DNA from 2 places in the Paenibacillus sp. FSL F4-0243 genome. Region 2 is predicted to be linked to the other one. Evidence: predicted binding sites of a transcription regulator. Region 2 holds the regulator's gene; the other holds the start of a gene.
What was found. The regulator LexA, encoded in region 2, represses DNA repair genes until DNA is damaged. The targets are predictions, from matches to a motif close to CGAACATATGTTCG.
Positions count from the first base shown of each region.

Region 1 (7,487 bases), 1.4 Mb from region 2:
TATCATCAGCAGCGAACCAGTTATACACATCCCACCATAATTCAGGTATCTCCGTCCCCTGGCGCCACTGGCGTAGCTGCATAATCAATGCACGAAGACTCTGTTCTGGATGACCAATGTAACCGAGGTGAATGGAATCTCTGACTTCTTCTGGTAGTCCTGCAGGGGGAAGTGCTGCCAAGCTGTGCTCATGAACCCTTGGGAACATTCTATGCAAATGACGGATTACCTCAGAGGGAAGGAGCGCCTTACCCTCATCATCAGCAGTGGCGAAGCTAATCCAGAGCTTTCGACTTCCTGTCGTTAGCGCATTATAGATCAAAAACCGCTCGTCCAGCAGTTTACGAGAAGCACCAGGAGCAAGCTCCATACCGGCGTTCTCAAGTACAGAGCGTTCGCCTTCCGAGAGAATTCCATCCTCCTTAAACTGCGCAGGCACAACACCTTCATTAAATCCAAGCAAAAAAGCGTATTTAACTCCCGTTGGTCGAGTCCGATCCATGTTACCAACCAGTACTTGATCGAGCGCGGGAGGAACAAGTCCCATCTTAAGCTCAGCAAGTCCTGTCTCTAGGACTCCGGTGAACACATCAAATTCAAGTCTCTCGTTGCCCATCATCTCGACGATCTGATCTAGCAGATCAAGCACTGCACCCCACAGCTGACTATGTTCTCTAGCCTTCTCGGGTTGCCCCTTCTCCATAGCACCGACACTAAGTTTCTCCAGCTTTCGGGCAACATCCGTCTCATCAAGCAGCTTGTACACTGCGGTACATAGTTCAAGGCCGCTTCTACTCTTCTGTATCCGTTTCTCAAAAGCAAATAGAGGACCCGTTATACTAGCACGGCATCGCTCCATTGTAGCAAGCAGTTCTTCATCCATCTGTCTGCCGCCTTCCAGCGACAAGCTAGGAATCCCTTTCCATGAACGGCCATCCGTCCAGCGATACCCTTGAATCCCACAAGCCAGCACATAATTCTCTAAGGCGTCCATATCCTCACGCGTAATACTACCGTCCAGCGGTAGCAAAAGCTCTGTCTTTACACAGCGGAATACATCCTCGAAGCGCCAGCGTCGACGCACCACATCCAATGCGGAGCGTACAAACTCTACCAATGGATGGTGCAGCTCATTTACCTTCTGGTCCAGAAAAAAAGGTACTCCGTAATCTTGGAACAACGGTTTAATCAGTTGCTCGTAATCTCCAATATTACGCATCAATACGGCCATTTCACCATATTTTGCACCTTCATCTCGCGCCAGTCTGATCATTTCACGCAGTGCTCCCTCAACCTCTGCTCTATGAGAAACTGCTGCGCCTATAGATATCGCTTCATTTGCCAGTTCATCTGCACCCATCCAGACCTTTCGGCGGTCATATCCCCTTTCGAGATGAGCAAGAACAGGACTTTCTTCAAAACGCGGAAGAACCGCTGGCTCCAGAAGCTCGTCCCACACATCAATGCCTAGCTCTTCAGCTATTCCACGCAGTTTAATGTAAGTAACCGCAGTTGGGTGAAACAATTCAAGCTCATTCAACTGATCTCCATAGGGATACGAACGATCAAGTGTAAGGGACACGGTCAGCTTCGATGCTTGCTGCATCAATTCTCGAAGCACTACGAATTCCTGCGGGGTAAAGCCGTGGAACCCATCTACCCAAATCTCCGCCCCGCGAATGTAAGAGGAATCAGGAATATGCTCAGCTAGTTCCGCTAAACGATCCTCTTCGTCGATATAGAGGCGTGACATTTCCTTCTCTAAATCGCTGAATACCAGCTGTAAATCATCCAGCTTGCCTTCAAGAATAGGACTTCTTGCAATAGCGCCTCGCATTGCGGATAACTGCTCATCTAAATCAGAGGAAGCCAAGCAGCAACGCTTCATCTCCGTATGCAGTTGATTCAACCGTTCCACAAAACCCGGTCTGTCGGCAGAGGCACCGAACAATTTCAGTTCCTCTTTACGGCGACTTATGATTTTGTAAATCAACATCTTTTTACCTTCTTCACTGATCGGCAGACTAGCGCTGCCTCCAGTTTCCTGTTTCACTCGATAGGCAAGCCGAGAAAAGCTCAGTGTCTGCGCCCGAATGCTTCCCTTCACATTCCCTACGGTCAAAAGCCCCCGTTCTGCTCCAAAGGAACCTTGTTCCGGTACAAGAATAATGATCGGCGCGCCAAGAGGCTCCTTCTCTAATGAAGAAGAAATAGACTCCCATATTTTTGTTGTCTTGCCACTACCAGAGCGGCCTAGTAAAAAGGTTACCGTCATAAATGATAGACTCCTTCCGTAGCGGAGAAAATGTATATGAAACAAGGTGAAATACTCACCGTTTGATAATGTTCAAATGAAAAAGTTCAGTCGTTCCTCGTCCCCTCAGTATAACATAGCTGCACAAATCAGAACATGCGTTTGCTAGTATTTTCTAATGATTTACAATAAAAAAGCTACGAAGTAAACAGCAACTAACGTATTGTGGTGACTTGCTGTTTAGTAATCGGCGAAGTATAACGTTCTTGTCCTCAGTCAGGGGCAAGAAACATGATTCCTTAATCAAAAAAAGTCGCTAAATTAGCGACTTTCAATCAACATTTTTCTTTTCCTAAACCTTTTCCTTTGTATTTAATCTAACATGAGCGTTTCTTAATGAACAGTTGTATCTGATAATCCCACTGCAATATTCCAGTCACAATAATGTTATGAAGAACAAACTCTGGACACACATCGTATTCCGTCTTTGCCCTTTCAAGTAAATTTTGTAATACAGCATTCTTATTCTCTTCGGTACAAATTGCACACAGATAGTCCCCTTCTGGTAGCACAGTCAGCCCCTCTAAAGACGGATATTTCAAGCAAACAGCAAATAATCGTGTTATTCCTTCAGTCGTGAACATTCCGGCCATATCTTCAAACAGAAATTGTGAATGCAGAGACGTTTCAATTTGTTGATAGAAATGTCTGTGATAGTCCCATAAATTCTTAAGTGTGGGGCTTTCCATTTTATTCGAAAGCATAATTACCCTTTCCTCTATGTGTCTTACAAAGTAATTTTCACTTTGACTATAGCCGTCGTGGAACTTATTTTCATAATGTAGATAGGCACGTTTAATTTTCGATTTTGCATACTGCAGACGAGCAATTTTATCGTCTGCTCTTTTTTCTGCTTGTTTTAGAAATGCAATTACTTTAGAGAGATCATTCTGCTGCAAAATATCTTTAATATCCATTAAAGTAAGATCCATTGCTTTGAGCAGTTCAATGGTTTGCAGCTTTACGAGCTCCTGCTCGGAATAGTATCGATATCCCGACAATTCATCTTTATGGCATGGCTTGACTAATCCAATACGATCATAGTGCCGCAAGGTCTCAGTGGTCATCTCTACGATCTCTGCTGCTTGCTTAATTGTAAAATAGTTGTTCATATCTACCCTCTTGACCTTTTTGTAACACAAAAGTTTATGATGATTAAAACATATGCGACTGATAAACGCAACGAAATACAAAATGAATTTATTACCAGAGAGGAAGGCAAATATGAAGAACTAAATCATGTATCAAAGGATTATCCTTTGTTGCATATCGGAATTTGTCTGCATAGCAGCTTAAGATTGGCATTCGTAGGACTGGCTATATTTAAAAGAAAAATGATTTAACGAAGGAGCGTTTTATAATGAAAAGTACTGCAAAAAAATTACTAACTACTATAGGCATATTGGTGACACTATTGATATCATTAGCAGGATGTTCCTCCGACTCCACTTCCATGGAGGAAAAAAATTACACCATACCTGCCCAAAAGATTGATACCTTAACAATTGATGTAAAGGACAAAAAAATAAATATACTCCAATCTAAAGATGAACAAATTCATATTGTTTACTATGAAAGTGAGAAAGATTTTTACAAGATTGATCTATCTGACGATAAAGAACTGTCAATGGTAAGTGACAGTAATAAGGAATGGAACGACTATATCGGAGGAAAAGGCTCGCAAGTAACCAGAACTATTCAGGTATCGATACCTGATGCAACTTTAAAAAATTTGACTTTAAAAACATCAAATGAAAGTATTGTATTACCAACAATCGTGTTTTTAGGGACAGTGGAAGTAAACATAAATAACGGAAATATCCAACTGGACAAATTGAATGTAGGGACGGCTATAACCCTTGAAACAAAAAACGGAAATATTAGCGGTTCAATTTCAGGGTCATATGATGATTTCGCGATCTTAAGCAAGGTAAAGAAAGGAGATAGCAATTTGCCTGCCAATAAAGAGAATGGTTCGAAAAAATTATCTGCTTATACAAATAACGGCGATATTACCTTACAATTTTCTGAGTAGCCAGTAGTTAAATATTAGCTCGTATGAAGTCAGATACAATATTGAAAGGGTAAGACCAGAAGTTTCACTTTTGAAACTTCTGGTCTTACCCTTTCGACTATTCTACCGGCCTATAACCGATAAAATATCCGTCTTGTAATGGAAAACAGCGGCTTATACTTTCTGGATTACATTCGGACTCAGGAGTCGCTATTCATGAATTTCGTGCTGTTTTGGCAACTCATCGGACTAAGCGGACATACCTTGTTAATCCCGAATCCTACTCTTCTTAGAACACAGCAAAAAATCCGTAAAAAGAGGCCTCGATCGAAGACTCCCTTTACGGATTAAAATCCATTGCCTATATATGAAGAGCCAGCTTATTTCTTACTCCGCACTTCAAAAATCGCAAACTTCAGATAGTGTCCTTCGTTAACGCCTAGAATCTGCGGATGGTCTTTGCCTGCGGCACGCCATTCCACAAGTCTCAATACTTTACCTGCATCTTTAGCTGCGTTGGCAATCGTCTCAAGGAATAGATCCGGCTGCATGTGGTAAGAACAACTTGCAGTAACCAAATATCCGCCTTCGTTCACCAGCTTCATGCCGTGTAGATTGATATCCTTGTAACCACGGCAAGCACCTGCTACTGCACTTTTAGTTTTCGCAAACGCTGGAGGGTCTAGGATAACTACATCCCAAGTTTTACCTCCACCTGCTGTCATCGGCTTGGAGGTATCTGTTTTGGTTGTTTTGCCTCCGGATTTAGCATTTGTAGACGCTACTGTTGATTCCGTTCCGCTTGCAATCGTCGCCCGCTCCGAACGTTCCTCCAGACCTTTTACCTGATTGCGCAGGTAGGCAAAAGCATCATCCACTACAAAGTCCACTCGATCACTAAAGCCATTCAGCTCCACATTGACCTTGGCACTCTCTATGGCATGAGCTGAAACGTCAAGGCAGGTTACTTTTTTCGCACCATACTTGCAAGCATGCAGAGTGAAGCTACCTGTGTGCGAGAAACATTCCAGCACTGTAGCACCATCCCAATAAGGGAAGGTTACGTGTTTACCACTCTTGTTTACCGGCAAAGTTTGTAACGAGCCATCTTCTGTTTCGATTTCTTGCAGCGTAATGCCACTTCGTCCACCCCAGCCCTTCATGAGTGGGGCAATGGATGCTCTATTCTCACGCTGATCAAAGAAGTAGCCTGTCTTTTGGCCCTCTTCGATATCTACTACCAGCTTAAGGCCATTCTCACTTACGGTAACATGACGTGGGCATTCCCCGTACAGCACACCTGTAGTCTGCTCCATCCCTTCCAGTTCGCGCACACTAACATCACTGCGTTCATAAATACCACGCGGTGCCATAACCTGTACAAGTGCTTCAACAATCTCTGTACGGCGCTTGTCCATTCCGAGTGTAAGGAGTTGTACAACTAGAATATCCCCGAACCGATCCACAATAAGCCCTGGCAAAAAGTCCGCCTCACCATAAACCAAACGATATGCATCTGCCCCAGGGAGGAAACGTTCTCTATGTTGCAGACAATTCGTAAACCGTTCTACGAAAAAAGCTGTATCCATGATCGCCAGTGGTCCCTGCGATACAATTCTCACCCGGATTTGCGATGCTGGATTGTAATAGCCCACGGCCAAAAACCGGCCTTGATGATTTAGGACATCTACTAATCCCCCTGCTTCTGGGTTTCCTTCAACTGATGCAACTTCACCTGCGTAGACCCATGGATGGCCCTGTTCTAATCTTTTTTTACGATTGCGTTCTAAAATAACCGATGCCAATGACTTCAACTCCCTGTTTCTCTAAAAATGATTTTATACATGTCCTACACGTTACTTTCATATATTGGTGTACAACCCTCGTCCAAAGGAGTATGCCCAATGTTCCGTGATCTGCTTTTCCCTATTATATATGGTCTTGTCATTTTTCTGGCTGGCATGAAGCTAATGGAAACAGCGTTGTCCAAGCTTGCAGGGCCACTGTTAACTACAAGCCTGAATAAGGCAACCTCTACACCTATCAAAGGCTTGATCGCAAGCAGTGTACTGTCAGCCCTGCTTCAGAGCAGCACGGCTGTAACTGTGCTAACGATCGGTATGGTGAATGCCGGCCTGCTCACCTATGCTCGTACACTTGGCATTATCCTAGGCAGCAACATCGGCACCACTTTGACCACAGAGTTAATCGGACTTCAGATCAATTCCATGGCATCGCCACTGCTGGCTGCCTCACTGAGTCTGTGGGCCGCAGCGGTTATAGCTGGCGAGTTACCGCATACATCACGGGCAGCAGCACTATGCCGGAAAATATCAGAGCCGCTGCAATTCATCAGCCTGGCTGTATCAGGATTCGCCCTAGTCCTATGGGGAATCGCAGTCATGCAGTCCATTGGTGGGACGCTTCAGGAGAGTGGCCTATTCCTTTGGTTCCTGAATCATGCTACCACAAGTGCCCTATGGGGACTCGCCGCTGGTGCCTGCCTAACTGCCCTGTTACATAGCAGCGCAGCAGTTATCGCCATGGCCATGGGCATTGCTGCCTCTGGTGCCATGCCACCAGAGCTCGGCATAGCCATCGTGCTCGGTGCCAACGTCGGTACCTGCGTCACGGCAGTCATCGCTTCCATCGGTGGCTCGTCTTCTGGTGTCTTTGTCGCTTGGTCGCATGTTGTCCTCAATGTAAGCGGTGCGCTACTGTTCCTACCTCTTATTGGGCCCCTACAAGCAACTGCTGCATGGATTGGCGGAGGAGCCGCCTCACAAATCGCCCATGCACAGACTATTTTTAACGTAGTATGCTCGCTAATCGCACTGCCATTATGTTACCTGCCTGTATGGTCAAGACTGGAGAAACGTCTTCAATCGTAACAATATACTGTAACGCCTGATCCCAAACTTTCCACAACTGTACTATTATACTTCAATCGAAAATATTATAAAACCGCGATCCATCGTAAAAAGTGATTACCGTCGAAGATGTTGCGATCAGAGCGAATAAGATTAAAGCAATATAGTCATTTCTTGAGAACGGACGACTGCTGTACCAAGTCCGTTTTCTATTAGTTCCGAAGCCACGTAACTCCATAGCCGTACTAATATTCTCAATTCGCTCAATGCTAGTCAGAATCAAGGGCAT
Region 1 is NZ_CP150151.1:5,378,042-5,385,528, forward strand. Features, by position in the region: gene addB (helicase-exonuclease AddAB subunit AddB) at 1-2,275, opposite strand, end outside; gene NSS87_RS23985 (MerR family transcriptional regulator) at 2,632-3,426, opposite strand; gene NSS87_RS23990 (DUF4097 family beta strand repeat-containing protein) at 3,675-4,349, shown strand; gene NSS87_RS23995 (class I SAM-dependent rRNA methyltransferase) at 4,709-6,133, opposite strand; gene NSS87_RS24000 (Na/Pi symporter) at 6,233-7,219, shown strand; gene NSS87_RS24005 (energy-coupling factor transporter transmembrane component T) at 7,272-7,487, opposite strand, start outside.
Region 1: the regulator LexA is predicted to act here: its motif matches at 2,406-2,419, upstream of addB (helicase-exonuclease AddAB subunit AddB).

Region 2 (7,487 bases):
TAAAGGAATTTCGAAAAGCCTTCCTTTCCACTCTGCATTATCTGTAATCATAGGAATTGCTATTCTTTTAATTATGGTTTTACAGAGAGTTCTTTATTAGGCATAGAATGCTGAGTTCTAGCAGTTACGTGTGATGTAACAATATATTGTCCTTCTTTCGTTAGTGTTCCCTCTGCTTGATAGATTCCATCACTGACTAGCTTCCCTTTAAATTCAATTTTCTGTTCACTATCATCTTTACTCACAATTTCGAACAGAACCTCTTTCGCATCATCTACTGCCAAGTTGTCTTGCGTCACTACTGCTTCAAAGGTCACCTTCTGATTTACAACAACCTCTTCAGGATTCCAATGTAACTCGACCTTGATAGGTTCCATAGACATGTCCATGTTCATATTCATATTATGTACGCCAGAATGTTTAGTTTGGTCTGATGAACATCCTCCCAATACTAAAAGTGTTGCACCTAATAATAAAGGAACTATTGTTCTTGAAATCTTCATTTAGATTCCTCCCAGTCGAATTGATTACTAAGAATCTACCAATTCATGTTATACATTCTCCATCTATTATACACATTATTATTGGTTTTTCAGTATTTCGCATCAATTCAGCGAAACTCTTGTGACTTAAATCATATACTAGTAAATCTCATCTATCATATTAAATATGATGTAGATATAAAAAAGACAGCAAGTCTCCTAGATACCTAGGAACTCACTGCCTTCTTAAAGCTTAAATGAATGAAATTTTATAAAGATTGGACTAATGAAAGAAGCTCTCCAAGATGTTTGATTTCATAATCCGGCTGAATTTCCGGATCTGGCTGTTTGCCTTTTCTGTTAATCCAAACTGTAGTCAAACCTGTTGCCAGCCCACCACGAATATCCGTTGTAAGCTTATCTCCGACCATAACTCCTTGCTCAGGTGCAATATCTAAAAGTTCTAGGGCATGCAGAAAAATTTCCTTATCCGGCTTTCCTTTTCCGAAGCTTCCAGAAATCACGATGTGATCAAAGAAAGGAACGATTTCAGGTACGCCATCTAGTTTCTCTTGTTGCAATGCAGGGCATCCATTAGTCAGAAGCAATAGCTTCACTTTCCCCTTCAGTTCTTCAAGCACCTGAATCGTTTCTTCATAGATGTAAGGTCGATTTCTACGCTCTGCTGCGAATTTGGCTGCTAATGTCTCAGCAAGAGCTTCGTCCTCTACACCAAGTGCTGCAAGACCACGACGCCATGCCTCTTTACGATATCCCGGTGCAAGCTGCTCCAATTGACGGAATTCCGGCTGTTCACCTGCAGTAAAGTTCCCCCAAAGTGCTTCAAACGGATTAATCCCAATCATCTTTGTAAACGGGTTCGTTTCGTAGGATTCATATAGTCCAATGGCTTCTTTACGCACCGCAAGTTCCAGTTCTTGTGGATCAATCGTATCCCCAGCGGCTTCACATGCAGAACGAAATGCTTCATTAACGCTCCGATCATCCCAGAGCAGTGTATCATCAAGGTCAAATAGTACGGCGGAAATTGGCATTACAGGTCTCCCTCTCCCATGGCTGGTTAATTTCTATTCGTGAACTACTTCAATTTGGTGAGCTTTTGCGAATGCTTCCAGTCGAGTCCCCATCGCATGTGTATCATAACGATTCATAAGTCTGGTAAAAATCCATTTCGTGCGTTTGCCTTTATGCTTAATTACAACAGCTCCACGCGAAAGGATGATTTTCTCAATATCAGAAGCTGGCAGATACCGTTCGCGGTTGAATTTTATAGTAGATAGTCTAGCATTCTCTACCTTCAAGTACGGACGTCGGAAGAACAAAAGTGCCGCTAGTAAGTAGTACAAAACGACTCCTAGCCAATTCATAAGCATACCATTACCTTTGGCCTGGTCCACTGAACCAATCATCCAAAACATAGTACCAAGCACTAATAACACTACTGGAAATGCAATGTTACGGCCTTTAAAGGTTTCGCTGTTCTTACCAGGAGATTTAGATTTAGATGCGTAAATCGTTTCCTTCCCCTGTTTCTTTCTTTGCTTATTAATTTGCTGCGTGTTGCGTTGAACCATTCTTTCCCAAGAACGGGCCATATGCGTTCCCCCTAGTCATCCAGTAATATCTATGAAAAGGAACAGGGTGTTAATGCTTACGCCCCTTGTTACCTTGTTCATGCTCATCATTATCGACCAATTCAATCGTATTCAATTGTGCTCGGAAGTTATTGCGAATATTCCCCAAATAAATTTCACGAAGCTTGGCGCGTTCCGCCGTTTCCTCTTGATTAAGGCCTACGCTCTTCTGTTTGCGTGCCAATTCGTTAATACGCGCGACCAACTCATCAATATTCAAAACTTTCCCTCCCCTTATAAATTAATTCTAACTCTGCCATGAGAAAAAGAGCTTGTCAAGGTTTACTCCCTGCAAGCTCTTCATGTCCTCTTATTATGTTCTTAGAATATTAATATATAGGTAAAGTGAGAATATCTCCAGCATTAATCTGACTACCTTTAATGCCATTGAATTTTTTAATTCCTTCTATATATACAGCCGTTTTCATATCAGAAGGTTTATTCTCAAGAGCAATACTCCAAAGTGTATCTCCACGTTCAACCACTACGCGCTTCTCATCCTTCATTAAAGTAGTAGATCCTGCAAATACATTACCTACTACTGTAAGTCCTGATAGTACGAGCACAATGATCAATGTCAGTTTAATAACAAAATCTCTACGGAACAAACGCATCAAGCCTTCAAGTAAAAGCTCTGTAATCTCTTTAATCTGAGCTGAATAACGGGTAATAGGATTATGTCCTAAAGATTCAACCACTGGGGCTTTATCGTAGATGCTGCGGTATGTACTGTATTTTAACATGAATATCATCCTCCAAACACTTGTTCTTACTTTTGAAATTATAATAACACGAACATGTGTTTTGTTCAATACTATTTTAGAACAATTGTTCTCTTTTTTTCAGAGGTTAATATTTACCATATTCTTCATATAAAGAATCACTCTTATTGTTTAGATGAAGGAAACGCAATCAATACAAGACTACCATTTATTAACTCTTTCGAATTAATATTTATAATAGTTAGAACTTATGTTTGTGCGAACGGTAGTTCTATGTTATAATTTTCCCAAACATTACTATATGGGGTTGATTCCAATGTCAAAGATTTCAAGTCGCCAGCTGGCGATCCTGGAATTTATACGTAGCGAAGTCCGCAGCAAGGGTTATCCTCCTTCCGTCCGGGAGATTGGAGAAGCTGTTGGTCTTGCTTCCAGCTCCACAGTTCACGGTCATTTAGATCGGCTAGAGAAGAAGGGACTTATCCGTCGAGATCCAACGAAGCCTCGTGCGATAGAATTGCTTGGCCAAGAGGATTCCGAGAATGTCCATCATTTCGCGCAAACCGTCGCGCGCATTCCTGTCGTAGGTAAGGTTACCGCCGGGGTTCCTATCACTGCTACTGAGAATATTGAAGACTACTTCCCGCTTCCAACTCACTATGTTGGAGATAACAAAGTATTTATGTTATCGGTTCAAGGTGACAGTATGGTCGAAGCTGGGATTATGAATGGCGACTATGTTATTGTTCGTCAACAACAAACGGCTGATAACGGAGATATCGTTGTAGCTATGACCGAAGAAGATGAAGCAACCGTTAAGACTTTTTATAAAGAACGTGATCATATACGTCTTCAGCCGGAGAATCCGGCGTACGAGCCTCTTCGCCTTAATCGCGTGACCATTCTCGGCAGAGTTATCGGATTATTTCGAGATATCCACTAAGTATGCACTCCTACCAAGCGAAAACGGATACCGCCCTTTAAAGGACGGTATCCGTTTCTACGAGAAGTATAAGGATAGGGTATATCGTAAAAATATATACTTTCTTTTATTTTTTAAAAGCTGTTCTGCAAATGCAGAACAGCTTTTTTATTGTTATCAAACTCCATTTATCAATTACAGAACATTTGTTCTTATGGGCTAAAATGACCATTTTTAATGAATAACCGTTTAGGCATCCTCCTCATATCTTAATTAGAAAGGAGTGTTGCACAATGCCAAATTACCGGATTATAGTTGATCTGACGCAGCGTATGCTTTATCTTCTTGATAACGACATTGTGATCAGGGGCTTCCCAGTCGGAATCGGTAAAATGTTAACTCAATCACCACTCGGTGAATTCACAATCATTAACAAACAACCCGATCCAGGTGGTCCATTTGGGGTCTTTTGGATGGGTCTATCTAAGCCTCACTATGGGATACATGGAAATAATGATCCCTCATCCATAGGGCACGAAGTATCCCACGGTTGTATTCGTATGTACAATGAAGATGTGTTAGCACTAGCTGCGATTGTTCCGATTGGAACACGAGTAACGATCAGGAATTAAATCTATCTCTATAGATAAACACGCCTCACTCATGGTTCAATGGAGGGGGCGTGTTTGTATTTATGTATTTTTGATGACCTAATAGGAATTATGTGGTTATATGTCGAATAATGTTAACAGGATTTCAAATTGAAAGGAAGTGTCTCGTTTTGAACAACTCAAAAATTAGAACCCTCGTCGATTTTAAAGTCGATGCACTTGTTAAACTCTCTGGCTTATTGTTAAATAACGATCAAGCGAGTGGAAAAAAAGTAAATTTACTCACCTCATTCGGCAGTATTCAAGGGACCATATCCCCTTCCACCTCCAATAAAGAGGATGTTTTTGACTTAAAATCTCTAATGGATGATGTCATTGTAGATGAATACATATCTTATTTAGGTGCGGAACATCCCGATAAAAATTTCAGCTATAACTTTGTAGTCCTTAATGATGTTTCTGTAAGACCCTATACTCACTATGAATCTCCGATCGAATACAAACAGCTAATTGTTTATACCGATCAAATCACAGCCTTCAATTTCTTATGATTTTGACATAATTATTTTAAAAAGCTCTCAACAAAGCACTCCAGCAGTTGCCCCAATTTTGCACCCAGCTTGCAAAATCGCAGATCTGTGGGTGCTTTCTCTTTTTCTAATCAGTAGTCGTTTCCTAAATTCCCACGATTTTCGCTCTTAACAGATACTAGTAGAGAGAATTCAGGCATATCTTTCAATAAGCAATAAATCTTGCTCTACTGAGATCTTTGGAGGTGTGATTACATGCTGATTTTCTTAATGTATATGTTTGCCATTGTAGGAGGAGTCTTAATTCTAAGTGCCGTTATTATAGAATTAAAAAAACTATCTACTTCTTCTGAACTTTCTAAGCTGTTAAACGCAACCTCATCTTTTAATATTATATTCACCAAAACATTCATTCCGCCCAATCAATCTCACTTGATCGCCCTTAATGAACCTTATAAAAAAATAGCAATAGGTACCAGCAATCCAAAAACAAGCAAAAAAGCAATAGCAAAGCTATACTCGTTCGACAATATAATGGGATCAGAGATTGTTGTTAACGCACTAACCCTTTCAAAAGTATCTAAACGACAACAAAACAGCAAATCAACTGCTTCAAGTGCGGATATTAATGTGCTTAATAACGTTGACGAAGAGGCTGATGTTATCGAGGAACTTACGCTTAAAATATACATGAACAGCAATGAAATACCTGTGTATAGTATCTCCTTCTTGCCAGGCTTATTGCCCATTCAACAATCCGACAATCAGTACAAAGAAGCCTACTCCCAAGTCCAACAATTGCATGCATTCTTCAGGTCGATCGTATCCGAATAAATGCCCCCCTTCCACCTCTGATTACTTCACTTTACTTTACCCAATTAGAAATTTTGAAAACCTTAAGGAAAGACAAAAAACGGTCCTTTTGGGGGGGGCCGTTTTCGCTGCATCCAACATTCATTTTAAAATTGCACACTAAATCCGTTAAATTGGTGAATGCCCGTACCATGAGCAACAAGATCCCGTTCACGTAATTCACGAACTGCCTTCATAACCTCTTGCAAAATAGCTGGATCTAGACCCAACGTATTATGAGAGCCAAATATTTGTGATACACCTGGAATTTGTGCAATCTTTTCTAATGAAGCCACTAAATCAACAGGACTAGTAGAGGGATAAAAAGCATAAATTGGCGTAACATCATACAATAAATCCCCTGTAAACAGATACCCGTTCGCATGATCAAAGATGCTAATATGACCTGGCGAATGACCCGGTGTGTGGTAAATTTCTAATCTACGCCCGCCTAAATCAAGCACATCTCCCTCTCGCAATAGAGCCGTTGGTTTCCCTTGATAAGGTGTATACGTATTAGGATCAAACGTCTCAGGAACAGGAAGAGTAATATCTCGGCTCATATCTTTTCTGATCTGGGCAAGGGACAAACCTCGTATTCCATTAATCAGCCAATCCTCATCCTCTTTATGAACATAGATCGTCTCAAATTGTCCATGACTGCCTATATGGTCTGCATGCACATGCGTAGTGATGACAGCGATAGGTAAATCCGTTAACTGATCCGTTATTCTTTTTATATTATCGATGCCTAATCCCGTATCAATCAACACCGCTTGTTCTTTCCCTAACAACAAAAAAGAGTGCACCTTTTCCCAATGTCCATATTCACTGATTGCATAAGTAATTGGATCAATTTTCGTGACTGTGAACCATCGATCTTGAATCAAGTGTGATCCTCCATTCCGTTCCATTTCTCCCTTACCTGCTCTTCTCCTTTATAATAGTCCGCTTGTTGATCTGCCTGATAAATTTCTTGATAGGGGAGAATGTTGATTTTACCTGAGTCCGGATATTCGCAAACATCTATGCCCTGGTTCGTTCGGAGATCAAGATACTTGCAAGGGGCATCCGTATGATTATAAAGTTGATGCGCTCCTTCAGGTCCTATTTCAAAAAATAGTACATCACCTTCAGAAACCTCACTAAAACCCTCGGGAGTTCTTAACATCGCTTTTCCCGTCAAAATCACAAATATTTCTTCAGCGTTTCTATGAAAATGATAAGGAAAGGAATACTTATCTGGATCAAGCGATCTTATGTCGAAGACAAGATGTTTAGAATTAGCGATCTCAGCTAACCTCTCACTCGTATGCCAAGCAAACTCAGGGATCGGAGATAACTTTTGTTTAAATGAAACTGTATTTTCATTAAAAATCTTCGCCAAATATAACACCCCTCATCCATTACGCTTTTCTTTCAATATAATCGGTTTGGTACTTTATGTAAATGCAGATTATCAGATTTAATAATAAAAAAAGCCCCGCCAGCTTTGGCGAGACTCTTGTATGTGAAATATCCTATTTATTTTGAAGAACGATTTTGATTTCTCCATCTGAACTAAAACTTAAAACCGTGAAATCAGTATTGATTTCAAGTTCTTTCCAATCCTTAGGAAGCTGGTAAGCTAGTTTGCCACGAATTTTCTTTCCCGCAGCTAAAGCGCCGTCCATTGTTCCTACTTGACTATCCAAAGTATGAGCCAAGAGATCT
Region 2 is NZ_CP150151.1:3,940,473-3,947,959, forward strand. Features, by position in the region: gene NSS87_RS17370 (FixH family protein) at 72-503, opposite strand; gene NSS87_RS17375 (HAD-IA family hydrolase) at 752-1,537, opposite strand; gene NSS87_RS17380 (hypothetical protein) at 1,571-2,098, opposite strand; gene NSS87_RS17385 (DUF896 domain-containing protein) at 2,148-2,357, opposite strand; gene NSS87_RS17390 (LysM peptidoglycan-binding domain-containing protein) at 2,467-2,880, opposite strand; gene lexA (transcriptional repressor LexA) at 3,176-3,802, shown strand; gene NSS87_RS17400 (L,D-transpeptidase) at 4,075-4,413, shown strand; gene NSS87_RS17405 (hypothetical protein) at 4,563-4,943, shown strand; gene NSS87_RS17410 (hypothetical protein) at 5,178-5,756, shown strand; gene NSS87_RS17415 (MBL fold metallo-hydrolase) at 5,882-6,688, opposite strand; gene NSS87_RS17420 (cupin domain-containing protein) at 6,661-7,161, opposite strand; gene NSS87_RS17425 (DUF4352 domain-containing protein) at 7,295-7,487, opposite strand, start outside.